3 regions of the Senegalia massiliensis genome follow, and region 1 is predicted to be linked to each of the others. Evidence: riboswitches for the same ligand, from Rfam matches in the RefSeq annotation. Region 1 holds a riboswitch; each other region holds the start of a gene.
What was found. A riboswitch is a leader RNA that binds a small molecule or an ion and turns the genes downstream of it on or off. The one in region 1 is predicted to bind cobalamin.
Positions count from the first base shown of each region.

Region 2: it holds a riboswitch for cobalamin, as region 1 does, so the genes downstream of both, D3Z33_RS17090 (DUF4430 domain-containing protein) here and D3Z33_RS06410 (sirohydrochlorin chelatase) in region 1, are expected to answer to the same signal.
Region 3: it holds a riboswitch for cobalamin, as region 1 does, so the genes downstream of both, D3Z33_RS14490 (CGGC domain-containing protein) here and D3Z33_RS06410 (sirohydrochlorin chelatase) in region 1, are expected to answer to the same signal.

Region 1 is NZ_QXXA01000006.1:126,992-130,210, reverse strand. It holds gene D3Z33_RS06420 (cobalt-precorrin-6A reductase) at 1-220, shown strand, start outside; gene D3Z33_RS06415 (hypothetical protein) at 249-479, opposite strand; cobalamin riboswitch at 998-1,174, shown strand; gene D3Z33_RS06410 (sirohydrochlorin chelatase) at 1,327-1,692, shown strand; gene hemA (glutamyl-tRNA reductase) at 1,717-2,955, shown strand; gene D3Z33_RS06400 (precorrin-2 dehydrogenase/sirohydrochlorin ferrochelatase family protein) at 2,945-3,219, shown strand, end outside.
Region 2 is NZ_QXXA01000004.1:288,716-291,934, reverse strand. It holds gene D3Z33_RS03720 (efflux RND transporter permease subunit) at 1-1,586, shown strand, start outside; adenosylcobalamin (AdoCbl) riboswitch at 1,628-1,773, shown strand; gene D3Z33_RS17090 (DUF4430 domain-containing protein) at 1,862-2,260, shown strand; gene D3Z33_RS03710 (hypothetical protein) at 2,262-2,759, shown strand; gene D3Z33_RS03705 (hypothetical protein) at 2,958-3,219, shown strand, end outside.
Region 3 is NZ_QXXA01000018.1:28,635-31,853, reverse strand. It holds gene D3Z33_RS14495 (ABC transporter substrate-binding protein) at 1-905, opposite strand, end outside; gene D3Z33_RS14490 (CGGC domain-containing protein) at 922-1,242, opposite strand; cobalamin riboswitch at 1,513-1,696, opposite strand; gene D3Z33_RS14485 (NADPH-dependent oxidoreductase) at 1,821-2,579, shown strand; gene D3Z33_RS14480 (amidase family protein) at 2,602-3,219, opposite strand, start outside.

The DNA.
Region 1 (3,219 bases):
ACTTCAAGGTCCATTTAGTACTGATTTTAATAAAGCTGTGTATGAGTTTTATAATATAAAGTATATAGTTACAAAAGATAGCGGAGATATAGGCGGTACAAATGAAAAAATAAAGGCAGCACTTGATATGAATATAAAGGTACTTTTAATAGATAGGCCACAGATAGATTATCCTAATAAGTATAATAGTATTAGGGAATTGATTGAGGATATAGAATGAAATGAAAAAACCCTTGCAAGGGTTTTTTCTAATTTAATTGTATATTATATCTATTTTTTGTAATTTCTTTATAATTCTTAGCCAACTCATCATATCCTTTTATTTCTAATATATGTATAGCTTTATTAAGAGAATTTTTATAGGTTTCTTCATTTTCACCAAGAAAATATTCAGAAACGATTTTTAAAATGTCAGACCCTTTCAGATAGAAATATTTTCCTTTATAATGTATAATTAAATTAATAAAGTAATTAATCACTTAAATTACCATAGTAAAAGGATTGTTTAAGTGTAAAATATTCAGAAAATTAACAATATCCTTAATTATAATTGTAGCATTAATTTGATCGATACCACAAGTAAATTATGCACAAGATGAAGACATATCAGAAACTATGCAATTACTAATGTTGAATTAAAATAATTTATTATCTTATTTTAATTAATACATAGAGAGAGGAGGATTGAAGATTTATAAGCCACCAATATAGTAAAAAATAATACCAATAAAAATTCAAGTTTTACAATTCATAGTGTAACTTATACAACAAGAAGAACACAATCTTAATCTGCAGATGTTTCTACAAGTATTCCCTATGGAGTACCTGCATATTCTACTTATTTATTATGTGTTTTTAGTGTAAGATAAATAAAATTATAAATATTAATTTTATTATTCAATTACGAATTAATCAATAAAAATACTTTTCGATTAATTTTTGATATACATTCTATTTACAACCCCTCCAACAAATGATATTATAAACTTACAAGAAAAACTGAATATTAAAATTAGGTTCATATTTATGATTAATAGGGAAAGAAGTGAGAGACCTCTGCAGCCCCCGCTACTGTAACCATAACGAAATCTCAAATCCACTATTCATTAGAATGGGAAGGAGAGAAAGTAGGATGATGGTAAGCCAGGAGACCTGCCTGATTTTACGAAGTAACCTTCGGAGGGAAGGATTTACTAGTATGAATATATTAGTATATTTAATCCTGCCTCTACGGTAGGATTTTTTTATTATTAATAATTATGTATGATAAATATAATAATATAAACCTATCTATTTAAAAATAAAAATGAAAGAAAAGGTGATATAATGAAAAAGGGATTGTTAATTATAGGACATGGAAGTAGATCAAATGAAGCAAAAAAAGGATTTTCTGATATGATAGATATCGTAAAAGAGAAAACAGATAAGTATATTATAAAAGGCGCTTATATGGAGATAAGTAGACCTTTTATACCAGAAGTAGTAGAAGAAATGGTTAATGAAGATATAAAAGATATAACAGTAGTACCTTACTTTTTATATGAAGGAATTCATATAAAAGAAGATATACCTCATATAATAAAAGAGTTAGATAATAAATATGAAGAAGTTAATTTTAAAATATCTAAACCATTAGGAGTTGAGCCAGTTTTAGGTGATATATTACTTGAGCGTGCAGAAAGTGTTAATTAGAAATAGGATCAGGAGTTGATATCTATGAATATTTCAGTAGTGGGAATAAATCACAATACAGCAACAACAGATATTAGAGAAAAGGTAGCTTTTACAGATAGTATGAAAATAGAAACTACAACATATCTTTTAGATAGTGGAGTAAAAGAATGTATTATACTTTCTACCTGCAATAGAAGTGAAATATATATATATAGTGAAGATGGAAATGTAGATAGGGATATAGAAGTAGTTAAAAATATTTATAGAAAAAAGTCAGATATAAAGCAAATTGATAAATATTTTTTTGTAAAAAAAGAGATAGAATCAATTTATCATTTATATGAAGTAGCAGCTGGTTTAAAATCTATAGTACTTGGTGAAGATCAAATTTTAGGACAAGTAAAAGAAGCACATAGGCTAGCTATGGAAATAGGCGGAAGTGGCAAAAGATTAAACAAGTTATTTAGAGAATCAGTTACTACAGCTAAAAAAGTAAAGAAAGAACTTAAAATTTCAGAAATACCTCTTTCCATAAGTTATATAGGAGTTAAATTTTTAAGAGAAAAAATTGATTTAAAAGGCAAAAAAGCACTTATTATAGGATTAGGAAAAATGGGAAATCTAGCTCTTAAATACTTAGAAGAAGAAGATTTAGATGAGATTTTCATGTCAAATAGAAGTCATGATAAATTATATAAAATAAAAGAATTATATGAAAATGTAACTCCAATTGAATATGATGATAGATATAATATTATAAAAGATATAGATATACTCATAACAGCAACAGCCTGCCCTCATCATATAATAAGGAAAAAAGATATGAAGAAATTAGAAAAGAATTTATATATTTTAGATCTTGCACTACCACGTGATGTAGAAGAGGATGTAGAAGAGCTAGAAAATGTAAATCTTTATAATATAGATAATTTAAAGGAAATCTCAGAAAAAAATGAAGTTAAAAGAAAAGAATTATCCAAAAAAGCTAAAAGTTTAATAAATGAAGATATAATTAGTTTTAAGAATTGGATAGATACTTTAAAAGTAGATCCTATAGTTAAAAGTATGAGTGATAAATGTGAGGAAATAGAGAAAAACACCTTAGAATATATATTTAGAAAAATAGATTTAAGTTCAAGAGATAAAAAAATAATGGAAAAGATAATACATTCTTCATTTAAAAGAATAATTAGAAATCCAGCAATTAAATTAAAGCAAATAAATGATAAAGAAAAACTAGATAATTATATAGAAATGATGTCAGATATTTATGAGTTATAAAGAAGAAACTTCATTTTATCCAATTATGTTAAATTTAAAAGATAAAGATATAGTAATAATAGGAGCAGGAAAGGTAGCTCTAAGAAAAGCTAAAAATTTAATGGAATATGGGGGAAAACTAAGTATTATAAGCCCTAAAATAGAATCTGAGTTTTATAATTATAAAGATAAAATTAATATAATAAAAGATAAGTATAATAAAAAATATATTTTAAATTCTTCAATAGTAATAGCAGCAACTGATGATAAAAAGTTAAATAGAAA
Region 2 (3,219 bases), on a different contig from region 1:
TAACAGTAACTCCTGTACTTGCAAGTTTACTTCTTAAGAATAGTCATAGAAAAGTAAGAGAACGAAAACACTTTAAAGGATTATTAGAAAATACACTTTTAAAAAGCATGAAATATACTAAAACTACATTTTTAATTGTATTAGTATTAATAATCATAGTAGGTTTTATGCTTGTAAATATGAGGCTTGAAGTATTTCCTTATGCAGATAATAATATAGCATATATTGATATAAAAGCAGAAGAAAATAACATAGATCAAACACAGCAAATTGTAGAAGATGTAAAAGAAGTATTAAATAATAGAGATGATATAAAGGAATATACATCATCAATAGGAGGGCCAATACCTAAATTTTATATAACAAATCCTCCTTATTTTAAATCTCCTGATTTAGGGCAAGTAATGTTTAGATTTAATGAAGAAAAAATTGCTGAATATAAAAATAAGAAGTATTTTGCATATGAACTCCAAAATAAGCTAAATGATAAAATAGAAGATGGAACAGTGACAGTTAATCTACTTGCACTTACAAACCCAGGACCTGATATTGATATAACCCTTTCTTCTGATGAATTTAAAGATATAGAAAATGTAGCAAGTAATATAAGGGAAGAAATGGATGATATGAAGAGTTTATATAATATTACTTTAGAAGAATCCTCTGTAATAAAAGAATATGAGATTATTCCAAATAAAGAAGAAATGTCAATATTAGGACTTACTAGTTATGATATACAAAGACAAGTAAATCTTGCATTGAATAAAACTCAGATTGGTGAAGTAAATATAGATGACGAAAGTAAAAGTATTTTGTTATATGCAAATCCAAATAGTATAGATGAATTACAAAATACACCTATTAAATCACCTAATAGTCAACAAATATTACTTTTAAAAGATGTAGTAGAAATAGAAGAGGATACCAGGTTAGAAGAATTAAATAGATTTAATAGAAAGCCATTTATCAAAATAACAGCTGAAGTAGATCCTGATAAATCTACTTTAGTAGAACAAAACAAGGTTGAAGAAATAATAAATAATAAAAAAACAGATGATATTAAAGTTACATTTGGAGGAGAAAAAGAAATCTTTAAAAAATATTTAAGTGGACTTGGTATAGCCGCACTTATAGCACTTGTAGGAGTATATTTAATATTACTTCTTCAATTTAGATCCATACTTCAACCACTTATAATACTTATAACCGTACCATTATCTGTAATAGGAGTAGTTTTTGGAGTGTTTATATTTAGACTACCTCTTACATTTACAGTAGGACTTGGAGCTGCAAGTCTTATAGGTATTGTTGTTAATAATGCAATATTAATAATAGAATATATAAATAGAGAGAGAGAGAATGGAAGAAGTATAAAAGAGGCTTGTATAGAATCAGCGAAAAAAAGGTTAAGACCAATATTATTAAGTAGTATTACAACGGTAATAGGTCTTATTCCATTAGTTTTATCTGGCAGTTCATTTTTCACACCACTAGCTGTAGGACTCATGGTAGGTCTTATATTCTCAACACTTCTTACTCTTATTGTAATACCAATAGCATATAATAGTCTTGTGAAAGAAAATTAGAATTGCTTTTTTATATAAATTGTAGTATTATATAATTAGTTAAATAATATGAAGTATAATTTGAGGGGAAACAGGTTAAAATCCTGTACGGGCCCGCCGCCGTATGGTATAAATATATACTAAGTCGGAATACCTTAAATTATATAAAAGCACTTGAAACTTCACGTGGAAATGAAGTGGTGTGGTATATAAAATGATTTTATTAACCCTTCCACTTCGATAGTGGAAGGGTTTTTTTAGACACATTAAACACATAAATATAAGGAGGAATTATAGTGAGTAAAAAAAGTTTAATAATTGTTATAGCTTTAGTTTTAGCATTAGGGCTTGTATTTGCATATCAGACTTTTTTATCTCCAGAATCAGTAGAAGGAGCTAAGGAAGTAAAGATACAAGTAATAAATGAAAAAGAGGATGTAGATAAGACGTTTACCTATAACACTGATGATGAATATTTATTAGATTTATTAGAAAATAATAAAGATGAGATTGGTGTAACTCTTACAGATTCAGATTTTGGAAAAATGGTTACTGCTATGATGGATTATGAAGCAAAAGAAAGTGAACAAGAATTTTGGCAAATTCAAGTAAATGGTAAAGATGCAGAAACAGGTGTAGCTGAAATACCACTTACAGATGGAGATAAATATAAATTTGAGTTAACTAGTTATTAATATGAAAGTAAGAGATCTTGTATTAATAGCTATATTAAGTGCCACTTTAACTGCATCTAAAATGGCATTGTCCTTTGTGCCTAATGTAGAAATTGTTACTTTACTTTTTATAATTTATACTGTAGTTTTTGGATTTAAAAGAGCTATTTTAGTTTCAATAATATTTTCTACAACTGAAATATTTGTATGGGGTTTTAATACTTGGCTAATAGGTTATTATTTGATATGGCCAATATTAGTTATAATAACATCAGTTATTAATTATAAAACCCAAAATGAATATATATATGCAGTTTTAGCTGGTATATTTGGTCTCTCATTCGGTTTGTTTTTTGCTTTAACAGAATCTGTATTTTATGGAGTTGGTTATGGAATAACTTATTGGATAAGAGGGCTATTATTTGATATTATACATGGTTTTTCAAACTTTATATTAGTACTAATATTATTTAAGCCTATAAAAAATATTATAGAGAAACAAGGTGCTAGATTTAATTAAAAATCTTTTTCTTATAGTTTATTCTCTTTTGCATAGGGAATATATTCTATAAGAAAGAGGTTTTTTGTTATTTAATATCTTTTTTATAAATTAGCAGTAATAACTAATATACTCAATAAAGATAAAGTATAAATTGAAGTATATAAGTAATAAATAAAAAAATATTGGATAAATTAAAATAAACAAGGTGGTGAAAATATGAGTGATGACTTTAAAGTAAAAGAAGATAATTACAATTACGCTTTATCAATCATAGAAAATATGGATATAGAAAATGTTGAAAATTCTATGCAAAAGATATATAGATTTCAACAAGTAATACAAAAGACACTTGTTGAAGGGCATGATTATGGAAAAACATTTTATGGTTCATCAAAACCTTCTCTATTAAAACCTGGTGCTGAAAAAATACTTATGTTATTAGGAATATCTAGTGAGTATGAAATAATTGATAAAGTAC
Region 3 (3,219 bases), on a different contig from region 1:
ATACTTCCAAGAGCAGGATTATCCATTATGCTATTAACTGCTTCTTCTCTATCTATTGAATCACCATAATATACTGTAAAAATAACATCAGGGTTTAAATTTATCAAATCTTCCATCCCTATATTTTTTTTAGCAACTAAATCTGCTCCTACTTGAGTTGCTATATCTCCACCTATACTATCTTCTCCATATATTCTATATTGTCCTTCTTTTCCTACTTCTAAAATAACTGTTTTTACTTTTTCTTTACTCTTTACGCTTTCTTTAGCTTTTTCAATTTGTTCTTTCATTTCTTTTACAATCTTATTAGCTTTATCTTCTACATTAAATATTTTTCCCATATTAATTATATCTTGATACTCATTTTCTAAAGTGTTAGGTGATTTAACACCGCTATTCTGCTGGATATAAGTATTGATGTCTCTTTCATGCCAAAAAGAAACATCGCCATAAACCTTCTCTGCAAATAAAGAATACCAACTAGTAATAAAATCAGGTTCCAATGCTAATATCTCTTCTTTTGTTGGAAGTTGCTTATAATATTTTATTTTATCAAATGATTCCTTAAATTCTTCTTTAACTGGATCATCTAAATATGAAGCTGCTACTATTTTATCTCCTTGATCTAAAGCTAAAAGTGTTTCTATTGCACTTTGGTATATTGCAACTACCCTTTGAGGAGCTTCATTAAACGTTATTTCCACTGGCTCCTTAGCCCAATTATAAGTAGTAACAGTTACAGGATAATGAGAACTTTCATTGCTTTTATTGGATTCATTTTTTTCTACAACTGTTGATTCAGTATTTGACTCTTTTGAATCACTATTATCATTCCTACATCCTACTAAATTCACTAAAAAAATTATCAATATAAAAATACTTAGTTTTTTAATTATTCTTTTCATTTATTTCACCTTTCTATTAATGAGTTCCCTCAATTACTTTTATTCCTTTAGATTTAAATATATTTACTATTTCTTCCTTCTTCTCTGCTTTACACTTTACTATACATACACCTATATGTACTTTAAATATATTATTTTTTACAAATCTATCTGCTAATTCATTTACCCAATCTTTTGACTCACTAGAACATATTTGACATGTAAAAAAAGATGATAGATTTATTTCTTCATTTTTATAGCTTTTAAAATATTTTTCTTTATTATTAAAAGCTTTAAAACATCCCATTGTTGTGCAAATTCCATTTACCTTTTCACATATTCCAATTGCTATATTCATTAAATTCACTCCTAACATATGAATAGATTACTCTATATAGGATAGTTCTACTAAACACTTATAATTGACAATATAGATCTTCTATTAATCCTATAACTTATAACGAATTTATTCTAAATTACTAATATTATAAGGTATTATATAGTAGTAATTGTAATCTAAACATAAAAAAATCAGCATATATTTGCTGACTTATTACTAATAAAAAAACCTTTCTAGACATAGAAAGGATATTATCAAATAACACCTCCTCATCCTCGTGAGTAATAAACAGCGCTTACACTATTGGCAGGTCTCCTGACTTAAGAATAACAAATCTTATACCTTCCCATGTTCATCATAGTGGTATTCATAAGATTCTATCTATTACAGTGGCGGGACCGTGTCGGTATTTCACCGAACTTCCCTTTTAAACAATTTAACATTAAATTGTACCAATATAGCTATATTCAATTTGTTTATAATATATCATTATTAGTTAAAGTTGTCAATTCTGTCGTCAAAAATAAAGTTTGATAATTAAAATTAGTGGTAAAAAATATATTAGATATCTATTATATTTGAAAGGATGAGATTTATTGAATAAAACTATCGAAAGTCAATTAAATCACCGTACAATTAGGAAATTCAAAAATAAAAAAGTAGATGAAAATACTTTAAACACATTATTTAAAGTAGCAAATCGTACTGCTTCTAGTATAGCTATGCAATCTTATAGCATAATTCGTATAACTGATGATAAAACAAAAGACAAGATAAGTAAAATATGTAACCAAGACTATATAAAAAATTTTCCAGAGCTAGTTATATTTATAGTTGATGTATATAGAAATGCTAGAATATCAGAAGAACTAGGGGAAAATTTACCTCATAAAAAAGATATGGATAGATTTTTTCAAGGATTTACAGATGGTGCAATAGCTGCTCAAAATATGATTACAGCTATTGAATCATTAGATATGGGTACTGTTTATCTAGGAAGTATTTTAAATGACCCTCAAGCTATCATAGATCTATTAGAACTTCCAAGACTTACATTTCCTATAGTAGGAGTTGGCTTTGGTTATCCAGATCAATATCCTATGTTAAAACCTAGAATGGATATATCTCTTAAAGTATTTGAAAACAGGTATAAAAAACAAGAAAATTATCTAGAATCTATAAAGGAATACGATAAAGAAATGAAGGAATACTATGATTTAAGAAATGAAACAAAATCTCTTGATGAATTTAGTAAACAAGTAGTTGAAATTCTTAAAATGGAAAACGAAAAAAGAAGTAAACTTTTAAATGTAGTTAAAAATCAAGGGTTTAATTTAAGAATTGAAGATAAATAAAAAATGTTGTTTAGGAAATTTCCTAAACAATATTTTTATTTATAACAGGACTTTTCCTATTTTTAGTTGATTGTTCAAGACCATATGCAATTTCAAATAATACAGATTCATTCCATTCTCTAGTTAAAAATTCTATACCTACCGGAATACCAATCGGTGCTGTTTCCGTTTGATTTGTAAATCCAGCAGGTAATACGCAAGAAGGAAATCCAGTTATAGCTCCTAATACTCCATTTCTATCTACTTGAGATTCACCTACTTTTACAACTGGTCTTTTTTGATGAGGATATAAAATTGCATCTAATTTATATTTTGCCATAAGTTCCATTACTAAATTTTGTAGTTCAATCCTATTAACTATTCTTTTATTATATTCAGGCATACTTCTATCAATAGTTTCTGCAAATTTAATATTTTTTTCTATTCCCTTATGATATTTCTTAGATTTTATTATATCATTAAGTGAATTAACTTTGGATCTTGATCCCAACTCTTTTAAATATTCATTTAAGTCTTCTTTTAATTCATAAAGATGTACACTTGTTTGTTCTATTAACTTATCAGCATCTATATTCTCATAAATATTTACTACCTCAGCACCATTGTCTTCCATAACTTTTAAATTACTATATATTATGTC